3 regions of the Halomonas sp. GD1P12 genome follow, and region 1 is predicted to be linked to each of the others. Evidence: predicted binding sites of a transcription regulator. Region 1 holds the regulator's gene; each other region holds the start of a gene.

Evidence for each region. Region 1 encodes FliA, which starts transcription of late flagellar genes. Its sites were predicted from a motif close to CTAAAGTTNNNNNNNNNNCNGCCGATA; they were not measured.
Region 2: a site for FliA is predicted at 1,854-1,880, ahead of OCT39_RS06940 (DUF4019 domain-containing protein). Genes of this name have one in related genera too.
Region 3: a site for FliA is predicted at 1,835-1,861, ahead of OCT39_RS02400 (flagellin). Genes of this name have one in related genera too.

What each region holds. Positions count from the first base shown of each region.
Region 1 covers NZ_CP107007.1:133,521-136,793, reverse strand. The annotation lists gene OCT39_RS00630 (flagellar motor protein MotB) at 1-508, opposite strand, end outside; gene OCT39_RS00625 (motility protein A) at 513-1,328, opposite strand; gene OCT39_RS00620 (RNA polymerase sigma factor FliA) at 1,368-2,066, opposite strand; gene OCT39_RS00615 (flagellar protein FlhE) at 2,092-2,496, opposite strand; gene OCT39_RS00610 (hypothetical protein) at 2,534-3,031, opposite strand; gene flhF (flagellar biosynthesis protein FlhF) at 3,115-3,273, opposite strand, start outside.
Region 2 covers NZ_CP107007.1:1,480,750-1,484,022, forward strand. The annotation lists gene OCT39_RS06930 (DUF1456 family protein) at 1-98, shown strand, start outside; gene OCT39_RS06935 (hypothetical protein) at 177-1,619, opposite strand; gene OCT39_RS06940 (DUF4019 domain-containing protein) at 1,916-2,323, shown strand; gene OCT39_RS06945 (class I SAM-dependent DNA methyltransferase) at 2,358-3,101, opposite strand.
Region 3 covers NZ_CP107007.1:498,855-502,127, reverse strand. The annotation lists gene OCT39_RS02405 (glycosyltransferase) at 1-640, opposite strand, end outside; gene OCT39_RS02400 (flagellin) at 909-1,763, opposite strand; gene OCT39_RS02395 (flagellin) at 1,968-2,831, opposite strand; gene OCT39_RS02390 (flagellin) at 3,108-3,273, opposite strand, start outside.

The sequences.
Region 1 (3,273 bases):
GCTCGAGATGGCGCACCACCGCGATCGCCCGCCCGGTCGAAAGCTCCCAGTTGGAGGCGAACGCCGCGGTCGAAATCGGCACGTTATCGGTATGGCCTTCCACCGACACCTCGCCCTCGAAGGTGTCGATCACCTCGCTCAATCGCTCGAGCACGCCTTCGCCCTGGGGGGTCAACTCGGCGGCGCCGCTGGCGAACAGCAGGCTGTCGTCGATGCGCAGGGTCACGCCTTCGCGCCCCTGGCTGACGCTTACGCCCTGAATATCGAGCGCGGCCATGGCCGGCGATAGGCCGCTGTCGCGCGGCAAGATTCCCGAGGAGAGCGGCTGAAGGCCCTGGCCTTCGTTTGATGCCTCGCCGCCGCTACCCGCCGGCGTCAGTGCCAGCAGCAGCACGAACAGCGTGATCAGAAGCGTCAATACGTCGAGGTAGCTGGTCAGCCACCCCTCCTCGCCTTCGCCGCCGGTAAAGGGCGATTCCAGCGCGTGGCGGGCGTCACAATTGAGCATGGCGCTAGCCTTTCGCCGCGACGCCGCTGCCCGGGCGCGGCTTCACGTGGGGATCGTTGATCTCGTCGTGGTAGTTGGCCACGAACGAGTTCAGCGTCTCTTCGATGAACGACGGCAGCCGGCGCTTGGTGATCAGCGAAATGCCTTCGAGCACCATGTTCATGGTGATCAAGCGCTCCTCGGTGCGCCGCTCGAGCTTCACCGCCACCGGCTTGAACACCAGGTTCGCCAGCAGGATGCCGTAGAAGGTGGTGAGAAGCGCCACCGCCATGCGCGGGCCGATCACCTCGAGATCCCCGGCGTCCATGACTTCGAGCATGTTGACCAGCCCCACCAGGGTACCGATCATGCCAAACGCCGGCGCGTAGGTCGCCATGGTGCGAAAGATCTGCGCCTCGGCGTGCTCGCGGGCCTTGAGCCTGGCGATACGCCAGCGCAGCATGTCAAAGATCTCGTCTTCCTTGGTGTTGGCGATGACGAGCTGGATGCCGGTGCGCAAAAACGGGTTGCGGGTGTGTTCGAGCTCGCGCTCCACTGCGCGCACGTCGCCCTTGAACCAGAGCCTGGCCATGGAGACCAGCTCGTCGATGTCGTCGCGCACATAGGTATTCTCGCGGCGAAATACCAGCCCCACCAGGCGTACCACGCGCACCACTTCCTTGAGCGGATAGCTGATGAAGGTCGCCGCCAGCGTGCCGGTGATGACGATGGCAAGCCCGGGCAGGTTGATGAAGCTTGCCGCGGACTCTGCGGTAAAGAACAGCACGCTCACTAGCAAGAGGATGCTGGCGCCTATTCCAATCAGGGTAGAGGGGTTCATCGACGGCTCCTCGCCGGTTGGGGTTGACAGTGAAAAGGTTTAGTCCGGCTCGTGCAGACGCGCCCGCAAACGGCTGATGGCCTGGCTGTGTAGCTGCGACACGCGCGACTCGGTGACGCCCAGCACCGCGCCCACCTCCTTGAGGTTGAGCTCTTCCTGGTAGTAAAGCGCCATCAACAGCTTTTCGCGCTCCGGCAGCGCCTCGATCGCGGCAATCAAGGTTTCGCGCTGCTGGCCGTCCAGTAGCTCCTCGAAAGGCGCGTTCAGCGACTCCTGAATCGGCTCGCCGCCCTCCTCCAGAAGCTCCTCAAAAGGCAGCAGATGGCCACTATTGGTGTCCGCCAGAAGCTGCTGGTACTCGTTAATTGGCATGTCCAAATCGCGGGCGATCTCGCTCTCTTCCGGGGGGCGGCCAAGGCTTTGCTCCAGCCGGCGCACGGACTCGTCCATGGCCCGGGCCGAGCGGCGTACGCTGCGCGGCAGCCAGTCCCGGGTGCGCAGCTCATCGACCATTGCGCCGCGAATTCGCTGGCTAGCAAAGGTGGCGAAGCTCGCCCCCTGGGCGGCATCAAAACGCCCCAGCGCCTCTAAAAGCCCTACCATGCCGGCCTGGATCAGATCGTCGAGCTCGATGCTGGCCGGCAAACGAACTTGCAACGCCAGCGCCTGGCGACGCACCAGCGGCATGTGCTGGTTGACCATATCGCTGTGTTGGATTCTTCCCTTTGCTGTATACATCGGCGTGCCCCTGGCTAATCGCTGGTCACTGATAGTTCACAATCACTTGAAGCCCTCTCACCCTCACCGGCGGCTGGCCACGCCCCAACGCGAAACGAAACTCGAGCGGCGCGCCGGCATTGAGCCCGGCAAGGCCGGTGGCACTGCCGCGCTGGCCGTCGAGGGCGACGCAGCGCTCCGGGTGGCAAAGCCAGGCATGGATATCGGCCCCCGGCGGCGCTTCGAAGCGCCAGTTGACGCGCTCGATGCGCCCCTGATGAATCTCGGCACTGGGCGGCGGCGCGAGCGCCTGGCTGGCACTTGCCCGGTCGCTCATCGCGACCATCAGCCCGGTCGTATCGACACTCCAGCTGCCCCCGCCCGCCAGGGCCGACAGCGAAAGCCCGCTGGCCACCACCCCACTCAGCGCTGCGAGAATGACGTTTCTCATTAGCATAACCTAACCATAGTGGCTCACTCAGTATGGCCTACCTGGCCAAAAGCAGCAGTTCGATCCCCAGGTACGCCGCCGCCGCCGCGCGCAGATTCTCGAGCAGCCCGGCGCGGGGCAGGCCCGGCTCATGCAGCGCCAACAGCCGTTTGGGCCCCTGGTGTTCGCTGACCAGGCGCAGCGTGCGGTACATGGCGGCGAACGCCTCGGCGTCGCTTCGCACCCACAGCGCCCAGCGCGAGTAGCGCGCGCAGAGCGCCTGGAGCGGCGCATCGGCGTCCACCGGCACGACCTCCCAGCTCTCTGGCGTTGCCGCCCAGCGCCGGCCAAGCCGCGACCACTCGTCGAGGCGCGCGATCACCGGCTCGCGCTGCTTCGACCCAAGCCCGACCACGGCGAGCGGTATTTTGGCGACGTGCGCGTTGGTGGCATGCGCGTCTGCGACGTGCGCGTTGGCGACATGCGCGTCCGCGACGGGCGCATCGACAGTGTGCGCGTTGGCTTCGCTCGCCTCCAACGCCTGAGCCTGCCGCACATCGTCGTCGCCTTGCGCGCCGGCCGACTGGCCGGTGCGCAGGTTCGCCCACTGGCGCAGCCCCGCGGCCTGGTCCTGGCCGCTCATGCAAAGGTCTCGCGGCTGACGCTGCCAAACTGACGGATCGCGTCGCGGGTCATTAGAAAGTGCATGATCGCGTCCGCCAGCGCGCTATCGCGGCGCTTGCGCGGGCTACCCAAAAGGCGCAGTAAATCCTGCTGCAACGCCTGGGCCTCTTCGTC
Region 2 (3,273 bases), 1.3 Mb from region 1:
CCAGCCACAAGAACTACCGCGAGTGTAAGGACCAGGTGCTGCGCACCTTCCTGATGGGCCTACAGCATCAGCACCGCCCAACGCCACCGGCATCCTGACCGGCGTTGACCGCTGAGCGCGGCGCTCGACATAAAAAAGGCCACCTCGACAGGTGGCCTTTTGCGTGGACGCTTTGATCAGAACTCGAAGCCGAAGTTGGTCAAAAACGCGGTGTTCCAGCCGTCGTCGACCGGCGAGCCGAAGTAGTTCAGCCCGTTCTTGTTCGAGACGATATCGAACCAGGCGAAGAACGGCCCGGCGGTCATCTGCACGCCCAGATCGTTGACCATCGGGTTTTGCTGATCGCCGAAGCCGCCGTTGAGGCTGGTAAAGTCGTTTGAAGGGTCGATCACGCTGAAGTCGTTGAAGAAATAGAGGCTTTCAACCGGGCCCCAGTCCACGTCCATGTTGTAACCGACGCTCGCCGAGTAGATTTCGCCCTGAGCGGGAATCAGGTAGTTGAAGTTGAACGCGCCGATCTGCAGGGCGTTATCGGAAATGCCCGAGGTCGCCTCGTCGGGATTTTTAGCGTTGTACTCGTAGGTGGTAGCCTGGACCAGCGTGCGCCAGTTGCCGTAGCTTCCGTCCACGCCGAGTGCCGCCGACCAATTGTCGCCGCTGCGTTCGGTGTTGCGGTTGTAGAGCTGACCGCCCTTCGCCGAGACGTTCACCTGGGTGGCGTAATCGGTGTCATGGCCGAAGGTGTAGCCTAGGCGCGCCGCGACCTGGTTCTCTTCGCTGTTGCCCTGGGCGCCATCGCCCACGGCGTTGGCGCCGTAGTGCTCGTTGCCATCGCCCAGACTGTCGCTTTTGAAAAACGCAAGCGAGGTGTCCCAGGGCCCGGCGGAGTGATCCCACTTGATGCCGGCGTTCTGGTTATCGTTGAAGCCCGCCAGATAGCCCAGGTTGCCGTACCAGCCCAGGTAGCCGTAATCCATGTTGCCAAAGGGCGTCTGCACCAGGCCCAGCTTGAACGAGTCTTCCTCGGTGGGGTTGTAGCCGATCCAGCCGTGCTGCAAAAAGTGGTAGTCGTCGTAGAAGCGGTAGGCCAGCGAGTAGTCGATAGCGCCGGTTTCACCCTGAACGGTCACGACGAACTTGCCGAAGTCGAGATCGCCCGAGGTGTCCTTGCTCTGGCTATCCCAGTCGTTGACGCTGCCGCTGAGTTCGAGCAGCCCACCGATTTCGACCTGCTGCATCTCTTGAAGCGTTTGCTGGTTCTGCTGGGCGAGCTGGGCCTCTTCGCCGTTGGCCGAGGTGCCCGTGGCGGTGCCCTCACCATAAGCGTCCTTGCTGGCGTTGCTTTGACTGGAACCGCTTTGATTGGAACCGCTCTGGCCAGCGCCGCTCTGGCTGGAGGTGCCCTGATTCGATGCCATCGATTGGTCGTTGTTTGATTCGCCGTAGGACTGCTGGCGTTCGAGCTGCTCGATGCGCTGCTGCATCTGGTTGAGCTGGGCGCGCAGCTCGTCGATGGTTTGCGAGTCACTGGTTTGTGCCTGGGCGCTGGAGAGCATGGCCGCAGAGACGCTAAGCCCGAGTGCCAGTCGCTTGAACTGGCATACGCGTGGGTATGACATGATGTTTTCCTTGCGAGTGTCGTTTTATATGCCGTTTTTTAATTATTGAAGGCTGGCTGGGTTACATACCGCCGATCACCGAAAGCGGTATGCGAGAAGGCGTGAGAGGCGCTGCCCGCTCAATACCCTAGTGACAACGCTTGGCTAAAGCAAATACGGCGCTTGCCAGCGTCACCTGCGCCGGCTGAATTAAACAGGGTCAACGCTTTGCACGTTGAAAGGCGTTGTCACGAGCTAAAGCCCGACGCCGCACGACCGATATACAGAAGACACCCTTTTCCACACGAGCCCCCTTTATGCCTACTTCGCACCGTACCTTAATGGCGGCTTTCGCTTTATCCATACTACCCGCCCACGCCGTTGCCCATAGCGACCCGGCCGAAACCGCGGTGATGGCCTGGCTTGCCAGCATCGACAGCGGAGAGTTCGAGAAAGCCTGGGAGTCGGCGTCGCCGCTTCTACAGCGCCCGCTATCGCCGGATATGCTGGCGCGCACCGTTGAGCTTGCGCGAAAAGACATGGGGCCGGTGGAGTCGCGCCACCCGCTGCGCGTGGTCAGCGACACCTCCATGCCCGGTGCGCCGCGCGGGGATCTCAAGATCTTTACCTTTCAAACCAGCTTCGCCAACAAGCAGGTGACCGAGACCGTCACGCCGCACTTCGAGGATGGGACCTGGCGGGTGAGCGGCTACTACGTGCAGTAGCCGATATTCTCGGGTTCGCCCTTGGCATACATGGTTAGTTCTTGACGCACACGAACAGCGCGTTGCCCGTTTCGCCGTTCCAGGGCGTGATCGCCTGGAAATCATGCTCGAACACTTCGACGGTAAAGTAGGGCGTTAGCAGCGCGATGAGTTCCTTGAAGCTCACGGCGACCATGGCGTGTTCGTCGACCCAGCGCTCGCTCTGCCCGGCGGTGGTTTTCTCGATACAGAGTTTTAGCGACTGACGCTCGCCTTTACCCGGGTAGTGCCAGCCGGAGCTGAACGTGAACGTCTCCTCTTCCCGGCGCGCGGTGTGTTTGACCGAAAGGGCGTTGTCGATCTTCTCCTTGTCCACGGCATTGAAGCAGATTACGCCGCCCGCCTCGAGCGCGCGCCAGGCGCTTTCGATGCACGCCTTTAGGCGCTCGACATCCGCGTTGTAGTGAATCGAGTAGAGAAAACAGGTGATCAGATCCTGCGGCTCACCGACGACGAAGTCGCCCATGTCCTGATGGCTGAAACGCGCCTCGGGGCAGCGCCTGGCGGCCTGCGCCAGCATGGGCGGGTTGAGGTCGAGTCCGATGCTATCAAAGCCTGCGTCGAGAAAGTGGCGCACGTGGGGGCCGGTGCCGCAGGCCAGATCCAGATGGCGACGCCCGCCGTTGCCGAAAAGCTGATTCAAGCGCTGTACGGCGCGGCTCTGCGCCGGGTAGTCGATCTCCTCGCACATGACGTCGTAGTAGCGGGAGAGGTCGGTATACAGGGCGTTGGCAGACATGACAGGCAGCGCTCGAAAAGGGGGTGGCGCATGGTAAACGAGCGCTTTGGATTTTAGAAGCCCGGTGTCAAAAGGCCCTCAGAATGGGCAATCGCCGCTTACGTTCCCATATTTGGTGTGAAGCGCATGCTGACCGCGAGCCGGTTCCAGCCGTTCATGGCGATCACCTCTA
Region 3 (3,273 bases), 370 kb from region 1:
CGAAAAGCAGCCGCCTGCGCTCGTGTTCATCGGCAACGAAGCGGTCCGAGGCAATAAACTTGCCTACCGGCGTGGAGGTAAACCCTACTTCCTTACGATACATGTCCGCCGTTGCTTGGCTGTCGGTCACGATCAAATCGATATCCCGGCACCAGCGCGGCGATTTGTAGTTGCCATTGGCCAGGTAAAAAGCGACCGGTATACCACGATCCCGGGCTTCATCGGCAATCAACATATCGACAGTCTGACCGCCGTAAAACCACACCACATCCGGCTTGAAAGAATCCAACAGATACACATACTGGCTATACCAGAGCCCTTCTTCATGGGTGGTGAAATGATTTCGGTTATAGCTGTAGCTCACGAGCATCTGATGAGTCAGAGGACCATCTTCCGCGTCGATCAACTGGTGCAGATGGGAATCGAGATCAGCGAACTGCTCCTTGAGAAGCGCCATTCCCTTGGGATTGTCGAACACCGTAGCCCCTAGCACCTTGACGTCATACCCATTGGCCACTAACTGCAACAGCATTTGGCGTACGGTCATGCTGGCACCGCTGGACGTATCGAGCAGGCAGAACGGGTTGGCCCATAGCAAACGGGGTTTACGCTTGGGTGTGGCGGGGGTCGTCTTGGCCATTAGGCAGCTCGCAAAAAAGTGGCAGTCTGCCTAGTCTACTTCGCGACGACGCGTACCAAAGAGGTAAATGCACCTGTTTTTAAGCAGGTATTCCCTGGACTGCTTCAGGAACCAGGATTGCGAAGGAGATAATTGTCGTTACCGAATATCCGGCGTCACGTTCAAGGTCAACCCGATGAAAAATGTGTAAAGGAGGTGGTACCAAGCCGCCTAAAAGAAAACGGGGCCTGAAGGCCCCGTTCTTTCATGCGTCTTACTACTGAAAGGATTAACCCAGCAGTGACAGTACAGACTGCGGCGTCTGGTTCGCCTGGGCCAGCATGGAGGTACCCGCCTGCTGCAGGATGTTGGCGCGAGTCATGTTGGACACTTCTTTCGCGTAATCGGCGTCTTCGATGCGTGAACGCGCTTCGGACAGGTTGGTCGAGGTGGTCGCCAGGTTGTCGATTACCGAATCAAAACGGTTCAGCGTGGCACCCAAGGTTGCGCGGTTGGTGTCCAGAGTCTTGGTCGCGGCATCGACGGAGTCGATTAGATTCTGGAAGCTGCTGTGGGCTGCGGTGCCACCACTAACGGCAAATGTGGTGCCGGTGATTTCACTGCCGCTTGCTAAGCCCAGACCCGCCACAGTCGCATCGACGGTCTTGACACTAATCACGTCTTCGGAATCGGTGTTGGAGCCAACCTGAATGCTCAGGCTGCCGCTGGCATTGAGCAAGCTAGTGCCGTTGAAGTTGTTGCTGCCTGCTACGCGGTCGATCTCGGCCAGACGCTCGTTGATCTCAGTGGTGATCGCAGTACGGTCATCGGCGGTGTTGGTATCGTTGGCGCCCTGAACCGCCAATTCGCGAATACGCTGCAGGTTGTCGTTGATCTGGTCCAGACCGCCTTCCATGGTTTGAACGAGCGAGATACCGTCGCTGGCGTTACGGCTCGCCTGATCCATACCCTTGATCTGGGCGGTCATCTTGTTAGCGATGGCCTGGCCCGCTGCGTCGTCAGAAGCGCTGTTGATACGCAGGCCGGAAGAGAGACGCTCCTGCGCCTGAGCCAGCATGCCCTGGGACTTGCTCAGGTTGTTCTGGCCAATCATGGAAGTAATGTTGGTATTGATGACGGACATGGGGTAATCCTCTGTGTTTAGTGGCCCAGAAGAGGCCTTTAAATCGGCGCTTGCATCGCCGTTATTATAATTAACGGCTGTTGGAGGTACTTCTTTAGGCCTTTCGCGCGATTCACATGAGAAAAAATGCGGGAGGCGCCCAACGAAAAACGGGGCCTTGCGGCCCCGTCGTTCACTTCACTCGTTGTGCTACTGCTCGAGCAATTAACCCAGCAGAGACAGTACGGACTGCGGCGTCTGGTTAGCCTGCGCCAGCATGGAGGTGCCCGCCTGCTGGAGGATATTAGCGCGGGTCATGTTGGAGACCTCATCCGCGTAGTCGGCATCTTCGATGCGCGACCGAGCTTCGGAAAGGTTGGTTTCGGTCGTTGCCAGGTTGTCGATCACCGAATCGAAACGGTTGAGCGTGGCACCCAGCTCCGCACGATTAGTGTCCAATTCTTTTACGGCGCTATCCACTGAATTAATCAAAGATTGGAAATCACTATGGTCACCACCACCTGATACCGCGGTGGCCGCTGCCTCCAGGTTGGCAACCCCACCACTCACCGCGCCCAGGTTGTCGCTAGTGGCGTCAAAGCGGCTTACTGAAATGGTGTCATCGTCAGTGGTGTTCGCGCCGATCTGAATTTCCAGGTCGTCAGTACTAACGCCGTCCAGCAAGTTAGTACCGTTGAAGTTGTTGCTACCCGCAACACGATCAATTTCTTCAATACGCTCAGTGATCTCGGTGGCAATCGCCGCGCGATCTTCTTCCGTGTTGGTATCGTTAGCGCCCTGCACCGCCAGCTCACGAATACGTTGCAGGTTGTCGTTGATCTGATCGAGACCACCTTCCATGGTTTGCACCAAGGAAATGCCGTCGCTGGCGTTACGGCTGGCTTGGCTCATACCGTTGATTTGGGCAGTCATCTTGTTGGCGATGGCTTGACCTGCGGCATCGTCGGAGGCGCTGTTAATACGCAGTCCGGAAGAGAGACGCTCCTGCGCCTGAGCCAGCATGCTTTGTGAAGAGCTCAGATTATTCTGGCCAATCATGGAGGTGATATTCGTATTGATTACAGACATGAGTATTGCTCCTTGAAGTATAACTGGCCAGCGGGCCAACTTGGCGACGCTTGTGCCGTCGCTACCAAGGGGTAACGGCTGCTATATCCAACACTTGAAGAAACAAGGCTTTTTTTGTGTAGCAAAAAGTAACGCCATACAACAAATGGTGCAGAGGATTCGCATTATTTTCTGGCTATATGGGGCTTGTAGCGTGTAACAAAGTTTCCCATATCTTTATCGTACTCATAACGAAAATGGGGCCTTTCGGCCCCGTCGACACTCATTAATGCGTTATTAGCCAAGCAGAGATAGAACAGACTGCGGGGTCTGATTGGCCTGAGCCAGCATGGACGTACCCGCCTGCTGCAGAATGTTCGCTCGGGTCATGTTGGACACCTCCTTGGCATAATCGGCATCCTCGATACGTGAGCGCGCTTCGGACAGATTGGTCGAGGTGGTC